3 regions of the Catenuloplanes niger genome follow, and region 2 is predicted to be linked to each of the others. Evidence: riboswitches for the same ligand, from Rfam matches in the RefSeq annotation. Region 2 holds a riboswitch; each other region holds the start of a gene.
What was found. A riboswitch is a leader RNA that binds a small molecule or an ion and turns the genes downstream of it on or off. The one in region 2 is predicted to bind cyclic di-AMP.
Positions count from the first base shown of each region.

Region 1: it holds a riboswitch for cyclic di-AMP, as region 2 does, so the genes downstream of both, J2S44_RS19420 (C40 family peptidase) here and J2S44_RS12120 (C40 family peptidase) in region 2, are expected to answer to the same signal.
Region 3: it holds a riboswitch for cyclic di-AMP, as region 2 does, so the genes downstream of both, J2S44_RS09085 (C40 family peptidase) here and J2S44_RS12120 (C40 family peptidase) in region 2, are expected to answer to the same signal.

Region 1 is NZ_JAVDYC010000001.1:4,402,085-4,406,539, forward strand. It holds gene J2S44_RS19410 (C40 family peptidase) at 114-980, shown strand; gene J2S44_RS19415 (LamG domain-containing protein) at 1,149-2,042, shown strand; cyclic di-AMP (ydaO/yuaA leader) riboswitch at 2,181-2,354, shown strand; gene J2S44_RS19420 (C40 family peptidase) at 2,369-3,355, shown strand; gene dcd (dCTP deaminase) at 3,396-3,974, opposite strand; gene J2S44_RS19430 (pyridoxamine 5'-phosphate oxidase family protein) at 4,033-4,455, shown strand, end outside.
Region 2 is NZ_JAVDYC010000001.1:2,818,180-2,823,742, reverse strand. It holds gene J2S44_RS12135 (MurR/RpiR family transcriptional regulator) at 1-535, shown strand, start outside; gene J2S44_RS12130 (sigma-70 family RNA polymerase sigma factor) at 1,019-1,960, shown strand; gene J2S44_RS12125 (DUF6642 family protein) at 2,147-2,767, shown strand; gene J2S44_RS12120 (C40 family peptidase) at 2,812-3,825, opposite strand; cyclic di-AMP (ydaO/yuaA leader) riboswitch at 3,834-3,964, opposite strand; gene J2S44_RS12115 (DUF6232 family protein) at 4,793-5,323, shown strand; gene J2S44_RS12110 (helix-turn-helix domain-containing protein) at 5,455-5,563, opposite strand, start outside.
Region 3 is NZ_JAVDYC010000001.1:2,102,085-2,107,647, reverse strand. It holds gene J2S44_RS09100 (TVP38/TMEM64 family protein) at 1-138, opposite strand, end outside; gene J2S44_RS09095 (type 1 glutamine amidotransferase) at 632-1,339, opposite strand; gene J2S44_RS09090 (MurT ligase domain-containing protein) at 1,740-2,960, opposite strand; cyclic di-AMP (ydaO/yuaA leader) riboswitch at 3,329-3,499, shown strand; gene J2S44_RS09085 (C40 family peptidase) at 3,574-4,017, shown strand; gene mraZ (division/cell wall cluster transcriptional repressor MraZ) at 4,486-4,917, shown strand; gene rsmH (16S rRNA (cytosine(1402)-N(4))-methyltransferase RsmH) at 5,087-5,563, shown strand, end outside.

The DNA.
Region 1 (4,455 bases), 1.6 Mb from region 2:
ATCGCGTGGTCACCCGCGCATTCCTCTCGGCCGGCGCGGCTGTCCTGTTCAGCCTGACGCTGTTGTCCGCCCCCGCTCACGCTGAGCCCACCCTCGCGCAGATCGAGGCTCAGATGGACGAGAAGTGGGCCGAGCTCGAGCCGATGATCGAGGAGCACAACAAGGTCCGCAGCGACCTCAAGGGCAACCAGAAGAAGCGGTCCGAGCTCGAAGCGAAGATGAAGCCGCTCAACGACCAGATGCAGGTCGCGATCGACAAGGTCGGTGTGATCGCCAACCGGTCGTACCGGGAGGGCCCCGCCTCCGGCCTCAACTCGATCCTGCGGACCAGCTCGCCGACCGCGCTGACGGACCAGCTCGTCTACCTGGACCGGCTGGCCGCGGGCGAGCGCGCGGACATCCAGGCCGTGGCCGAGGCCCGCACCGAGATGGACAAGCAGAAGGCCGAGCTGGACAAGATCGTCTCCGAGCAGGAGAAGCGGGAGAAGGAACTCGCGACCAAGAAGACCGCGGTCGAGAAGGAGATCAAGGAGCTCGAGAAGCTGCAGGAGGAGGCGTACGGTTCGGTGGCCAACGTCCCGAGCAGCGGCAGCACCTCCGGTGGCGGCTCCTGTTCGGCCAGCGGCGCGAGCGGTGCGGCCGCGGTCGTCGTGGCGACCGCCTGCGCGCAGCTCGGCAAGCCGTACGTCTTCGGTGCGGCCGGCCCCGGCTCGTTCGACTGCTCCGGCCTGGTCGCCTTCGCCCACAGCGCGGCCGGCGTCGGCCTCCCGCACAGCACCGTCTCCCAGTGGAACATGGGTACGGCGGTGAGCGGGTCCGAGGCGCGCGCGGGTGACGTGGTGTTCTTCAACAGCAGCCTCAGCCACGACGGCATCTACCTGGGTGGCGGCATGATGGTGCACGCGCCGCAGCCGGGCATGTCGGTCGAGGTGCTCAGCATCAACGTGATGCCGGTGGTCGGCTTCCGCCGCTACGTCTGACGTCGCACTTCACGGGCAGGAGCCCGCACCGGACGTACCGGTGCGGGCTCCTGCTTTTGCATGATTTTGCCGTGGGCTCCGGTGGGTGGGCCGGGTGCCGCAACCCGCAATACCCACAATGGGGGAATGTCCGAAAAAAGCCGTATGCCGGGAAAGCTGACGGGCCGGGTGGCTGCGGTCGCCGTGGGGGGTGCGGTGCTCGCACTGCTCACCGGCGCGATAGTGGTCTCCGGTGGAGAACCCACCCCGTCCGTCCCCACTCCCGCCCCGTCCTCCGCTTCCCCCTCCGCCGCCCCCACGCTGTCCGCCTACGCCGCCCCCACGCTGTCCGCCTACGCCGCGGAACCGTTTGTCGACGACGGCGGGATCGAGGTGGTCCCGCCGGCCGACGAGCCGGCCCCGACCGAGGTGGCCCGGGTCGCGCCGCGGCCGGTCACGGTGCGGTACACATTCGACGGCGGGGCCGGCCGGCAGTTCCTGGACGTCACCGGCCGGTACGGCATGCGGGCGCGCACCGCGGCCGGCGGCGCGCTCCGCCTCACCCGGCACGGCGGTGGCTGGGCCGCCACGTTCCCGGCCCGCTGCACCGCGCTGCCGCAGAACTGCCCGCGCGCGATCCTGGAGGGCGGCGACCCGGTCACGCTCAACCCCGGAACCCGCCGCCTGCGGTACGGCGCGTCCGTGCTGATGCGGCCCACGGACACCGCCGACGGCGCGAACGTGGTGCAGAAGGGCTTCTCGGTCGGCGGCGGCACCCAGTACAAGCTGCAGGTCGACGGGCTGGACGGTCGGCCCAGCTGCGTGGTGGCCAGCCCGGCCCGCATCTACCGGGTGGTCGCGCCGGTCCGGGTGGCCGACGGGCGCTGGCATGCGGTCGGATGCGTGCGCAACGGCGGCGCGCTGTCGATCAACGTGGACGGTGTGGCGCGCGGGACGACGAAGCTGCCGGCCCGGCTGTCCATCGCGAATACCGAGCCGCTGCGAATCGGCGGCAAGAGCGTGACCGCCAACAACGATCAATATGCCGGCCAGGTCGACGATGTATATGTGACGATCAATTGACGGACAGTTGCATAACGTACGGCTACCACCCTTTTACGCACCGATTTTTGGGGTAGATCCGCTTGCGGTGTCCGTTTTGCCTCTCTAATCTTGGGGTTCGCCGGGCTCGATGACGCGCGACCATCAGCGGTCGCCGCGAGCCTGACACCGCCGAATCATCCACGCGATGAACCGGGGACCCAAGCAGCACTCGGGGTGAATCCGCCGGCCACGGCCGGCGGTAGGGCGATGACCCTGTGGTGGGCGCTACTGCACCGGCCCTCACCCGCCCGAACCCGTCAGCTAACCCGGTAGGCGGTCAGGGACACAAGGGAGCACACACTTCGGTGGCAGGCATTGCCGCACTCCGAAACCGGTCCGTCGTCGTCGGCGCGATGTGTGCGCTGACCACCGCCCTGGTGGTCACGCTCGGCGGCACCGCCGCCCACGCGGAGCCGAGCGTGGCCGAGGTGGAGAAGCAGATCGACGAGGCGTGGACCCAGCTCGAGCCCACGGTCGAGAAGCACAACTCCACCCGCCAGGAGCTGCAGAAGAAAAAGAAGCAGGCCGAGGTGCTCGGCGCCAAGATCCAGCCGTTGCAGGCCGAGGTCGACCTGGTCATGGGCCGGGTCGGCCTGCTCGCGGCCGAGGAGTACAAGACCGGCCCGGTCAGCACGCTCGGCTCGATCCTGGTGACCGGCTCGCCGACCACGCTCACCAACCAGCTCGAGATCCTCGATCACTTCGCCCGCACGCAGGGCCGGGAGATCGCCGAGGTCGTCGCGCTGAAGGAGCAGCTGGAGGCCGAGAAGGCGCCGCTCGACGCGCTCGTCGCCGACCTCACCAAGCAGGAGGCGGAACTCGCCACGAAGACCAAGGAGATCAACTCCGAGGTCGAGGAGCTGCAGAAGCTCCGGCTCCAGATCTACGGCAACGGTGGCGGCGGCGAACTGGCCCCGGCACCCTGCCCCTACGAGTACCCCGGCGGCAAGCGCGGTGTCGTGATCAAGTTTGCCTGCGCGCAGATCGGCTCGCCGTACGTCTGGGGCGCGGCCGGCCCGGACGCCTACGACTGCTCCGGCCTGATGCTGGCGGCGTACAACCAGGTCGGCATCTCGTTCCCGCACAACGCGGCCGCGCAGCGCGGACTGATGCGATCGGTGAGCCGCACCGAGCTGCAGCCGGGCGACTTCGTCTTCTACCGTGCCGACCTCAGCCACGTCGGCATGTACGCCGGTGACGGGTGGGTGGTGCACGCACCGAACCCCGCGGAGCCGGTGCGGATGATGAAGATCGACGCGATGCCGGTGCACAGCTTCGGCAGCCCGCTCTAGGTTCCCTTCGTTGAAAGGCCGCCCCTCGGGGCGGCCTTTCTCATGCCGTGGGCCAGGTGCGCCAGTTACGCCACGCGCGGCTCGGCGTCGGGCCGCGCTGGCCCTGGTAGCGGGAGCCGTAGACCTCCGAGCCGTACGGGTGCTCGGCCGGCGACGACAGCCGGAAGATGCAGAGCTGCCCGATCTTCATGCCCGGCCAGAGCGTGATCGGCAGGTTCGCCACGTTCGACAGCTCCAGCGTCACGTGCCCGGTGAACCCCGGGTCGATGAACCCGGCCGTGGAGTGCGTCAGCAGACCCAGCCGGCCCAGGCTGCTCTTGCCCTCCAGCCGGCCCGCCAGCTGATCGCCCAGCGAGATCACCTCCAGCGTGGAGGCGAGCACGAACTCGCCCGGGTGAAGCACGAACGGCTGACCCGCCGGCACCTCGACCTCGGACGTCAGGTCGTCCTGCTGCACCGCGGGGTCGATGTGCGTGTACAGGTGGTTGTTGAAGACACGAAACAGCCGATCGAGCCGCACGTCGATGCTGGACGGCTGGACCAGCGCGGCCTCGAACGGATCGAGGGCGAGCGTGCCGGCCTTGATCTCGGCGACAAGGTCCCGGTCGGAGAGCAGCATCCGGACACACTATCGTTCACGCTGGCCGTTCGAACGTGTGTTCGAGTAGGATCGTCACATGGCTACCTGGACCGTTTTCGCCACCTCACAGCCCGGTTTGGCCGCCGCCATCCGCACCCTCATGCAGCAATACGGTCCGGGCCTCGGCTACCTCGCCACCGTCCGCTCCGACGGCGGCCCCCGCGTCCACCCCGTCTCCCCGGTCATCACCGACGAAGGCCTCTTCTGCTTCATCGTCGACTCCCCCAAACGCCGCGACCTCGACCGCGACGGCCGCTACGCGCTGCACAGCTTCCCGCCCGAGGACAGCGACGACGAGGCCTACCTCGCCGGCCACGCCCACCCGGTCACCGACCTCGCCCGCATCACCCGCCTCGCCGGCGACCTCCGCGCCGAACCCCACGTCGACTGGCGCCTCTACGAATTCACCATCGACGTCGCCATGCTCGCCCGCCACGGCCGCGGCGGCGCCACCCCCCTC
Region 2 (5,563 bases):
GGCCCAGCTCGACGCGGTCGCCTGCGAGCGGGTCGTGGCGGCCGTGGACGCCGCCGGCCGGATCGAGGTCTACGGCACCGGGACCAGCGGGTGCGCGGCGCTGGACCTGCAGCAGAAGCTGCACCGGATCGGCCGCAGCGTCGCCTACTGGCCGGACCCGCAGGCCGCGCTCGCCTCCACCGCGCTGCTGGCCGAGGGCGACGTGGCGATCGGCATCTCGCACAGCGGCACCAGCGCCGGCGTGCTGGACGTGCTGGCACAGGCGCGACGACGCGGCGCGGTCACGGTCGCGGTGACGAACTTCCCGCGCTCGCCGATCGCGGACACGGCCGATCTGGTGCTGACCACGGCGGTGCGCGAGACGACGTACCGGGCGGGCGCGTTCGCCAGCCGGGCCGTGCAGTTGATGGTCGTCGATTGCATCTTCGTCGGCGTCGCTGTGCGTAACCAGAAGCGGGCCGGCCGGGCACTCGCCGCGGCCGATGAGGCCACGGCGCCACTGCGTGCGCCGGGCGGTCGCGGAAAGCCACGCTGACCTGGGATGATCTTGCGCTCGTCGGGGTGGTGGCGCACTGCCGGTCCGCTGGGAATGCGGTGCGGACCGGGAAGGTTCGCTGGTGGGCTGAACCCTCCGATCACGTTTCCCGTAAGTCTTGGGTGACAGGGATCGCAGGGGCCCAGTGAGTTGGGTCGCTGCGACTCAACTGTCCCGGATGGTGTGATTTGACGGGCCAGGGGTAAGCACCCGTTGAGCGCATCGACCGGCCGGTAACTCTACATCCCCCGCCAGCCGAGCCGATTCAGGAACTACGCACCGCGCTCACAGCCAGATTTCAGGCATTCGTGACAGCTTCGATCGTACGACAACGAGATTCCATCCGAATGCCGGAATCAGCTGGGGACGTGCGCCGTTGTTAGAGGGGCACCGCTGGGGACGCGGATTACCGGGGAGGGCCTGATGGATACAGGGACGGCCCGCAAGAAGGCAAATGGGGTCAACGAGGGGACCGTGGGCGACATGGAAAAAAGCATGGTGTTGCGAACGGACGAGGTCGCCGAGGAGCGCGACCTCGTCGGAGTCTACCTGCACGAGATCTCCCGGACACCTCTGCTCGACGCGGCACGTGAGGTCGATCTCTCCAAGGCGATCGAGGCGGGGCTCTACGCCGAGCACCTGCTCGACGCCGACCAGCTTCCGGCCGGCGTGAGCCGCGAGGAGCTCGAGCGCGTCGTCGCCGACGGCAACCGCGCGAAGGACGAGTTCATCCGCGCCAACCTGCGCCTCGTGGTCTCGATCGCCCGGCGCTACGTGCGCTCCGGCATGCCGATGCTCGACCTGATCCAGGAGGGCAACACCGGCCTGGTGCGCGCGGTCGAGAAGTTCGACTACGAGCGCGGCTACAAGTTCTCGACGTACGCGACGTGGTGGATCCGTCAGGCGATCAGCCGGGCCATCGCGCAGCAGGAGCGCACCGTGCGGCTCCCCGTCCACCTGGTGGAGGACGTGAACCGCATGCGCAACGTCACCCGCCAGCTCACCCGCGAGCTCGGGTCCGACCCGGAGCCGGCGCAGATCGCGACCGCGCTGGGCGTGACCGTCGAGCGGGTGTCCGAGCTGATCCGGTGGTCGCAGGACACGGTGTCGCTGGACACCCCGGTCGGCGACGACGGCGACACCAACCTCGGCGACCTGGTCGCCGACTCGGACGCGCCGTCGCCGGAGGAGATCGTCCTCACCGCGCTGGAGCGTCAGCGCATCGAGGGCCTGCTGAACCACCTGGACGACCGCTCCGCCGGCATCATGCGCGCGCGGTACGGGCTGGAGGACGGTCGCGAGCACTCGCTGACCGAGGTGGCCTCGCGGTTCTCGCTCTCCCGGGAGCGGATCCGCCAGCTGGAGATCCAGGCGCTCGGCCGGCTGCGTGAGCTGGCCCGCGCGGAGGGCCTCCAGGCGGCATAACGACATTCCCCCACGAACCCCTCGGTGGTACGAACGAACCGGCCGGTCCCGACGCGGGACCGGCCGTTGCGTTTGTCACTGTGACGGCTTCATGTCGCGACAGCCACCGCGTCGGCGATGGGCAGGGCGGCACGGGATGGGTATGGTCGCCTGCGGGGTACGAAACCACAGCTCGGGGGAGGCGATGTGGCGCGCGGCGGCATCTTCTGTGTGGAGGGCCAGTGGCACCGGGACCTCTCCGAGCAAGGCTCCGTCATCCCCACGCTCGAGCTGCTGGAGCGTCTGCGCCGGATCCGGTTCATCTACCGGGACGTGGCCACGCCGGAGGAGCTGAGCTACTTCCTGGACCGGTGGCTGCTGAAGCAGTACAGCGACTACCGGGTGGGCTTCTTCGCGATGCACGGCGAGCCCGGCCGGCTCTGCCTCACCGACCGGGCCACGGTCGAGCTGGACGACGTGGCGGAGCAGCTGGCCGGCCGCTGCCAGGACAAGCGGCTCTACTTCGGGTCCTGCTCGGTGCTGAAGGCCTCGGACGCCACGCTGCTGGACTTCCTGGACGTCTCCGGGGCCGCGATGGTGTGCGGCTACACCCGCGAGGTGGACTGGGTCGACTCGGCCGCGTTCGAGACCGTGCTGCTGGACGTGCTGGCGAACGGCGCACTGGTGAACGCGGCGGAGAAGCGGATGGGCTCCGGGCCGTGGCGGGAGCTGGCGGCGTACCTGGGCTTCCGGATCGTCTACGCGAACGGGCGCACCTGGCGGCCCGGGACCCGGCCCCGGGTGCCGGCCCAGGCCACCGCGGCATGAAGAAGGGCGGGGATGGCTCCCCGCCCTCTTCCTGACCGACTCCGCTATCTGACTCTGCCGTACCCGACGATCGACATCATGTTGAGCGGCGCGATCGTGAGCACCTCGCCCGGTCTGGGCGCGTGGATCACCTTGCCGCCGCCGATCGCGATCGCGACGTGCGCGAGCCCGTTGTAGAAGACCAGGTCTCCCGGGACGACCTGGGAGGCCGATATCCGCGCGGTCGAGTTGTACTGCATGGCCGCGTTGTGCGGCAGCGACTTCCCGGCCTTCGCCCAGGCCGCCTTCACCAGGCCGGAGCAGTCGAAACCGGTCGGTCCCGCGGAGGCGTAGATGTAGGGCTTGCCGAGCTGGGCGTAGGCGAACTGCACCACGGCGCTCGACCCGGCGGGTGCGCTCGGCGCGGCACCGCCACCGCCGCTGTTGCTACCGCCGCCGCTGTTGCCGCCACCGTTGCTGACCGGCGCCGCGACTGCCTGCTCCTGCTCCCGGCCGTAGGCGGCCTTGCGCAGCGAGTACAGGTTCTTCAGCTCGCCCTCGATGCCGGCCTTGCGCTTGCCGGCCTCGTCCTTCTGCGCCTTCTGCTTCTTCTCGGCGGCGTCGAGCTTGGCCTTCTCCTCGACGTACCTCGCCTCGGTGGCCGTGTAGGCGGCGACCTCGTCGTTGCGCGCCTGGGCCAGCTGCTCGAGCACGCTGAGACCGGCCATCAGATCCTGGCTGTCGCTGAGCGTGAGCAGCGTGTTCGCGTCACTGAACCGCCCGGACTTGTAGGCGCGGTTGGCCAGTTGGCCGACGTTGGTGCTGGCCTCCTTGACCTCCTGCTCCAGCGTGGCGGTCTTCTCACTGAGTTCCTTGGCCGCCGCCTGGGTGGCCTTCAGTTCCTCATTGATCTTGTTGTAGGACTCGATCACGACCTCCAGCTCATGGGAGGCCTTGTCGATCTGCTTGGTGAGTTCGGCGCTTGACGGTTCGGCCAGGGCAGCGGAGGTCGGCGCGAGAACGCCGACCGCAACGGCCGCCAGCACGACAGCGCGCAGGATCGCACGCGAAGCTGACAACGGGGTGGACCCTTCTTCGCTGCCGCCTACCGGGTTAGCTGACGGATTCGGGCGAGAAGGACGCCCTACCGCGCGAGCGCGGATTCACCCCGGTGGGACTCTGTGGGTCCCCGGTTCGCCGCGACACCGGTCGAAGACCGCGTCGGGTGGGCCCGGCACGGCCGGCGATCGGCGCGCCTGGCACGAACGGTGCGGGGGAGCACCGACGGCCGAGGCCGGGCGATTCGGCGGCGCCGGGCTGGCGTCATTCCGGGGGGAGTGACTGAAGACCAGGTCCGGCCAACCCACGGTAACGACCATTTCGGAGGATCGAAAGGGTGACGGCGGTCATCTGTGGGCTTTCGCCGGTAATAGGGCAAATATCTAGATAGCTCAGAGTGAAGGAATGATTCCCTCAAGTAACCGCTCCGTGCAATTGCGGTGGGCAGTACCCGAAACGGGCCCTTTGCGTGTTTGGGCGAGTCTCAGGGACCTCGCCTCTCGGGCAAATGCGGAGAAATGCGCCGGGAAAACGGGTGCCGGGCCCTACCTGACGGGTGGAAATCTGCCACCTGGCAGATTGCCCTCTTCCCATTAGTGGCACGCGGTTGGGAGTATGGCTGTTAGGGAGGTCTCAGGGTTCTCCCGCAAGGGAAGCACCGTTACCCAGTGACTTTCTCGCAGCGCGGACTTTCTCGCAGTGCGCACTGACGCATCACGTGATCCTCGGAGTTCACGCCACGGAACTCCGGAGATCGTCTTTCCCCGGGGGCGGGGGAGCCAACGCGGCGAACGCGGTGTGGTGACCGGCGGCAACCGGAGACACCACATGCCGGATTCGACATCGTGCCGGTTCTCGACACTGTGCCGGTTCTCGACACTGTGCCGGTTTCTCGACACTGTGCCGGTTCTCGACATCATGCCGAATTCGGCACCGCGATCGCCGTAAACAAAAGACCAACTCCTAAAGAGCCGCAGGAGGACTCCGATGGAGAATAGCGCTCGTTACTCGCCGCGTTCAACCCGTCGCTACGCTTCTCCCGGTGCCGCACCGCGCAGCCGGGTCGCATTCGAGACGGCCGACGTCATCGTCACCCCGGAGTACTTCGAGGTCGCCGGCCGGCGCTGGCCGACCAGCGAGCTGGCCGGGCTGCGGACCGTGCGGGGCCCGTTCGACCAGCTCACGGTGCGTGCGGTCGCCACGTCCGGGGTGAGCCTGCTGGCGATCTTCGCGGCGCTCAGCTTCGGCAACGGCCTGCACGCGCTCGGCCCGGCGGCGTACGTCGTGATGGGCGCGGCCGCGTTCGTCCCGATGCTGCTCGGGGTGGTCGGGAATCGCACCCGGCCGCGCGTCTACGAGCTCTGGGGCGATTACCAGGGCATGTCGGTGCGCCTCTTCGTCAGCGACAGCGAGAGGCAGTACGGCCAGATCTCCCGCGCACTGGTGCGCGCACAGGAGATCGCCCGGCTCGGCGGCGTCCGTGCGCCGGTGTCGTCGATCAATCCGTACGGCATGTGAGTCGAAGTACCACGTCCGTGCCCACGTGACGATTGCGGACCGGGGTCTGGCGGGCACGACATGACCCCTTGAGATAGCCACACCGGAAAGTCATGGGCGCGCTTCCCCGGGCGCGCCCATGATCCGTTTCCTCAGCCGTCCTCGACGATTCCTTTGATCATGGCAAGCGACTCGGCCGGGTCCAGTGCCTTGTCCCGCAGCTCGTGAAAGACGTGCAGGTACGGCCGGACGTCCTCCGGC
Region 3 (5,563 bases), 720 kb from region 2:
CAGCAGCAGCGCGCCGACGCCGGCCATCACGAGCGCGGCGGCCCAGCCGAGCGAGCGGGCGGCGTCCTGGATCTCGTGCAGCGGGAGGGTGGCGGCCGAGGCGCCGAGCGCGGCGACCACCGCGACCAGTGCGGCCACGCGCAGTAGGCGCGCCTTCCGGCTGCGTCGCGGCGCGACCGGCACACCGGTCGGGGAATCCGTCGGACCGGCATCCGGCCCGGTCCGCGCGGAGGCCGGGAGACCGGCCGGAAGCGCGGCACCGGCCGGAAGCGCGGCACCGGCCGGAAGCGCGGAGTGCGCCGCAATCGCGGTATCGGCCGGAATCACCGCACCGGCGGGGAACGAGGAGTGCGCCGGAAGCGCGGCACCGGCCGGAGGCGAGGAGTGGGTCGGAAGCGCAGAGCCGGCCGGAAGCGCGGTGCTTTCGGTGCCCGGACGTGAGCGGGCGGACTGGAGCGGCATGGTGAGGCGTCGGCCGGTCTGCGGGCAGATCAGCAGGGGAGCGGCGGCGTCCGTCATGCAGTCTCCGATCGGTGCGTCCGGGGGCTGGGTGGGGCGTCGGGTCCGTAAAGCAGACCTATCGTCCGCCGGCCGTGGCTCCTGAGCGGAACCGCGACCGGCGGACGCCACGTCACTGCGGGTTCGGCCGGGCGGCCGCGAACCGCTCGTTGCGCAGGTTGTCGTGCCAGCTGTCGTCGACCGGCGGCAGCGTGTCGTAACCGGTCGCCCAGCGCAACAGTAGGTCGGCGATGGCCGGGTTGCGGGCCAGTGCCGGGCCGTGCGAGTAGGTACCGAGGATCTTGCCGCGCCAGGCGCCCTCGGTCTGGCCGTCGTTGCCGATGCCGACGCTGACCCGGGCCAGCGGCGAGACGGTCGGGCCGAGGTGGGTGCGGCCGCCGTGGTTCTCGAAGCCGGTCAGCCGCGGCAGGCCGAGGCGCGGGTCCACGTCGCCGGCGAGCTCGCCGACCGCGCGGCTCTCGCCCCGGTCCGAGTAGATGTCGATCAGCTCCAGGCCCTGGCACTTGGCACCCTTGGCGAAGAACGAGGTGCCGAGCAGTTGGTAACCGGCGCAGACCGCGAAGACCGCGGCGCCCTGGTTGACCGCGCGGTGCAGGCCGCCGTCGGTGTTCAGCCGCTGGGCCGCGAGCGCCTGCGGGCCGTCCTCGCCGCCGCCGATCAGGTAGATGTCCGCGTGCGTGGGCAGTGGCTGGTCGGAGCGCACCTCGATCGTCTCGACCGGGATGCCGCGCTGCTGTGCCCGCTTCGCCAGGATCAGCATGTTGCCGCGGTCGCCGTAGGTGGAGAGCAGGTCCGGGTACACCCACACCACGCGCACCACGCTGTCGCCGCCCGCGGCCTGCGGAGCCGGCTGCCCGCCCGGGACGACACCGCCGGATCCAGGACCCTGCTGCGGGTACGCCGTGGGCTGCGGCTGCCCGTAGACCGCCGGCTGCTGCGGCGGCGGCCCGTAGCCGGGCTGAGGCTGTCCATAGCCGGGCTGTGGCTGTCCATAGCCGGGCTGGGGCTGCCCGTAACCGGGCTGCGGCTGACCGTAGCCCGGCTGCTGCTCGTACCCCGGCTGCGGCTGACCGTAGCCGGGCTGCTGCGGTGGCTGCCCGTAGACCGGCTGCTGCTGCTCGTAGCCGGGCTGCGGCTGGCCGTAGGTGGGCGGCTGCTGCCCGTACCCCGGCTGCTGGGGTTGTTGTCCGTAGACCGGAGGCTGCTGGCTCCACTCCGGGTTAATTGACACGGTCAAGCTCCGCTCGGATGTCTTGGAAGGCGGTGTAGTTCGCGATGACCTCCAGGCGTCCCGGCGGCACGCTCGCGATCGCCTCCCCGAAGGTCTGTACGTGCCGGAACGGCACGTCGTTCACGTCGAGCCGGACCGCGAGGTCGTACGCCCGGTCGCCGGTGATCAGCACCTGGCGCCCGCGCAGCGGCGCGAAGTCGACGTCGAAGAGCCAGGACGTGTCCAGCCCGTCGGGGTCGCGCGCGTTGATGGAGAGCAGGGTGGGCGCGTTGTCCGCCATGTCGAACGCCTCCAGCCAGCTGGCCGGGTTCTTCGCCAGCAGCAGCCGGATGTTGCGCCCGTCCCGGTCGACCTGCGCGTACCGCCCGGCGACGGACGCGACCGAGGAGAGCGTCGGCACGGCCTGCAGCGGCCGGATGCCGAACGCGGCCGCGACCGCCAGCGCCGTGGCCGCGTTGCCGAGGTTGACCCGGCCGGGCAACTGCAGCCGGATCAGGTGCCAGGCGCCGGACGGATCCAGCACGCCGTCGTCCTCGACCACCCACTGCGGCGCGGGCCGGCGCAGCGGGCAGCCGGTGCACCACCACTGACCGTCCTGGCGCTCGATGGTGGAGCCGCACTCCGGGCACACCCAGGAGTCGTCCTGCCAGCGCTGGCCGGCGCTGAACCAGCTGACCGTGGGGGAGTTGCCGGCCGCCCAGACGATCATCGGGTCGTCCGCGTTGCCGACGATCGCGACCTCGGGGTGCTTGGCCAGCGTGGTGCGCCAGAGCTGGGCCATCATCGCCACCTCCTTGGCCCGGTCCAGCTGGTCCCGGGAGAGGTTGAGCAGCGCGATGACCCGGGGCCGGGTCTCCTCGATCACCTGGGGCAGGTAGTGCTCGTCCACCTCCAGCACCGCGTACGGCGTGTCGCCGGCCTTGGCCAGCGCGGAGGTGTGCCCGGTGGGCATGTTGGCGCCGAACGAGTTGGTCGCCACCGGGCCGAGAACGCCCAGCGCGGCCGCGGTCAGCCGGGTGGTGGTGGTCTTTCCGTTGGTGCCGGAGACCAGCGCGATGGCGCGGCCGGCGGCGAGGTGCTCGAGCAGGTCGGGATCGATCTTCAGACCGATCCAGCCACCGATCACGGACCCGTCGCCCCGCCCAGCCGCGCGGGAGAGCGCGGCGGCGGTGCGGGAGACCTGGGTCGCGACCTTGGCGCGGAGGGGCATGTTGCCTTGCGTCACCCGAGCGAGGTTACCGGACCGCGACCGCCGCACCATCGGCTCGTTCGGCCCCTTGCGGCCTGCCCGGTAGTACCTGTTGGGCACGCTGGCGTTATCCGCGGTGTGACCCTCGCCGGTGTGGGAAGCTTCACCGCGTTCGATATACGCAGAGTGATCAAGCGGGTCCGTGTGGTGCCGGAATATCGGGCACCCGACACGTCGGGGTCGAGGGCCGGGCATGCCAACCTCGGAGCGTGATCGGTCGATGGCCGGGGCGTGCTCCCGAGATCCGCTACAAACGATGAGCCGGTGCGCGATCCGCTCGCCGGCCGCGCCGACCGCGGGACACGCCGAACCCTGCCCGTCCCGGGCGACGCGACATTCCACCCAGCACATGGCATCGAGGGCAGGGACGGGGGAACCACCCGAAATCCGTACGACGGCTCGCTCGGCGGGCCTTGGGGTGAAGCCCGGCATCGCGCCGGGCCGGGCATCTTCGGCGCCCGAACCCGACAGCTAACCCCGCAGGCGCGCCGGAAGGAAACCTTTCGTGTCAGCGCACTCTCCGGTCCGGCCTGAGCGTCTCCGACAGCAGCCGGCCCGGCGCTTCACCCTGCCCGTGCGCGCCGCCCTGGCGGCCCTGGTCGGTCTCTGCGTCGCCGCGGGTCAACTGGCCGCTCCGGCACCCGCGGCCGCCGCGCCCGCGTCCGGGGCCGCCGCCGCGGTCGTGGCGCTCGCCAAGAGCCTCTCCGGCAAGCGGTACCGGGCCGGCGGTGCGAGCCCGAGCGGCTTCGACTGCTCCGGCTTCACGATGTACGTCTATCGCGAGGCGGCCGGGAAGAGGCTGCCGCACAACGCGAACCGCCAGCAGCGCGCCGGTGTCGCCGTGCCGAGGTCGCAGGCCCGGCCGGGAGACCTGCTGATCTTCCGCAAGGGCGCGCACGGCTACCACGCCGCGATCTACGCGGGCGGCGGCTACATGTACGACGCGCCCCGGCCGGGCGTCCGGGTGGGCAAGCACAAGATCTGGTCCCGCGCCTACGTGGTCCGCCGGGTCGTCTGATCCGCCGTGGTGAAGGGCTCCGCCGATGTCCGGCGGGGCCCTTCTCGTGTTTCACAGGGCACTGGCAGCCGGTCCGCAGGCGTCGCACAGCGCCCACGCACGGAGATCATCTCGCCACCCCACGTGTGCGCCCAATCCCTCCACTTCCCTCCACGCAATCGTCCGCACGCCTGCACGGCACGGGAAAACCACCCGAAAAATGCCGATAAAAGGTGCGCGAAGCGCGTCGATCCGAACGGATGTCGGAAAGCAGACGGCCCCGGAGGGCCAAAGCCCTCCACCTCGGGCAACCCTTTGTGACGTGCTGTTTTGCACTCCCGCACCCCTTGACTAGGCGCCGTTTCCGGTTGCGGGTGGAGGGAAGTGGAGTAAAGTGGGGCCACATGGCGGGGTCGTGGAGAGCCCGCCGGCCCGAGTGATCAGCGGCACCGCGAATGCCGCCGGCAAGGGCGAGGGGGTGACGCCGCGATGTTTCTCGGCACGCACACTCCGCGCCTGGACGACAAGGGCCGGCTGATCCTCCCGGCCAAGTTCCGGGACGAGCTGGCGGGAGGTGTCGTGATCACCAAAGGGCAGGAGCGCTGCCTCTACGTCTTCCCGATGCCCGAGTTCCAGCGGATCTCGGAGGAGCTGCGGGCCGCACCGATGACGCACAAGGCGGCGCGGGCCTACAGCCGGGTCTTCTTCGCCAGCGCGCACGACGAGGTGCCGGACCGGCAGGGCCGGGTCACCATCCCGGTGCTGCTGCGGGAATACGCGCAGCTCGACCGCGAGCTCGTCGTGATCGGCGCCAGCACCCGGGTGGAGATCTGGGACAAGCAGGCCTGGGAGACGTATCTCGCGGAGAGCGAGGACGACTTCGCCGACATCGGGGAGGGGGTGCTGCCCGGCGGGCTGTAGTCGACGGGAAACCCGTACTGCGAGATCTCCAGCCGCTCGGCGCTCCTGGCACCCCTTCCCCGGTGTCAGGCGCGACGGTGGTGACGCCAAGAGGGCGGATGGGGATCTGGCGGTACGGTCTTCGTCGCACTGCTGGCGGGCATTGCGTGAAACGAATCGTCACCAGGTGATGGGGGTCGACATGGGGGTGCCCGAGCCGGAGCTCGTGGCCGCGGGTCGCGAGTGGCAGGCACGGGGCACGCATGTGCCCGTGCTGCTGGAGCGGTGCCTGGCACTGCTCGCCCCCGCGCTGGCCGGCGACTCGCCGGTCTATGTGGACACGACCCTGGGTCTCGGCGGGCACGCCGAGGCGATCCTGACCGCGAACCCACGGCTGACGCTGATCGGCCTGGACCGGGACACGGAGGCGCTGGAGCACTCGCGCCGCCGGCTGGACCGGTTCGCCGATCGCACCCACCTGGTGCACGCGGTCTCCAGCGAGCTGCCCGACGTGCTCGAGCGGCTCGGATACGAGCAGATCGACGGCGCTCTGTTCGACCTCGGCGTCTCCTCGTTGCAGCTCGACGCGCCCGATCGCGGGTTCGCCTACGCCCAGGACGCTCCGCTGGACATGCGGATGGACCAGGGCCGCGGCCTCACCGCGGAG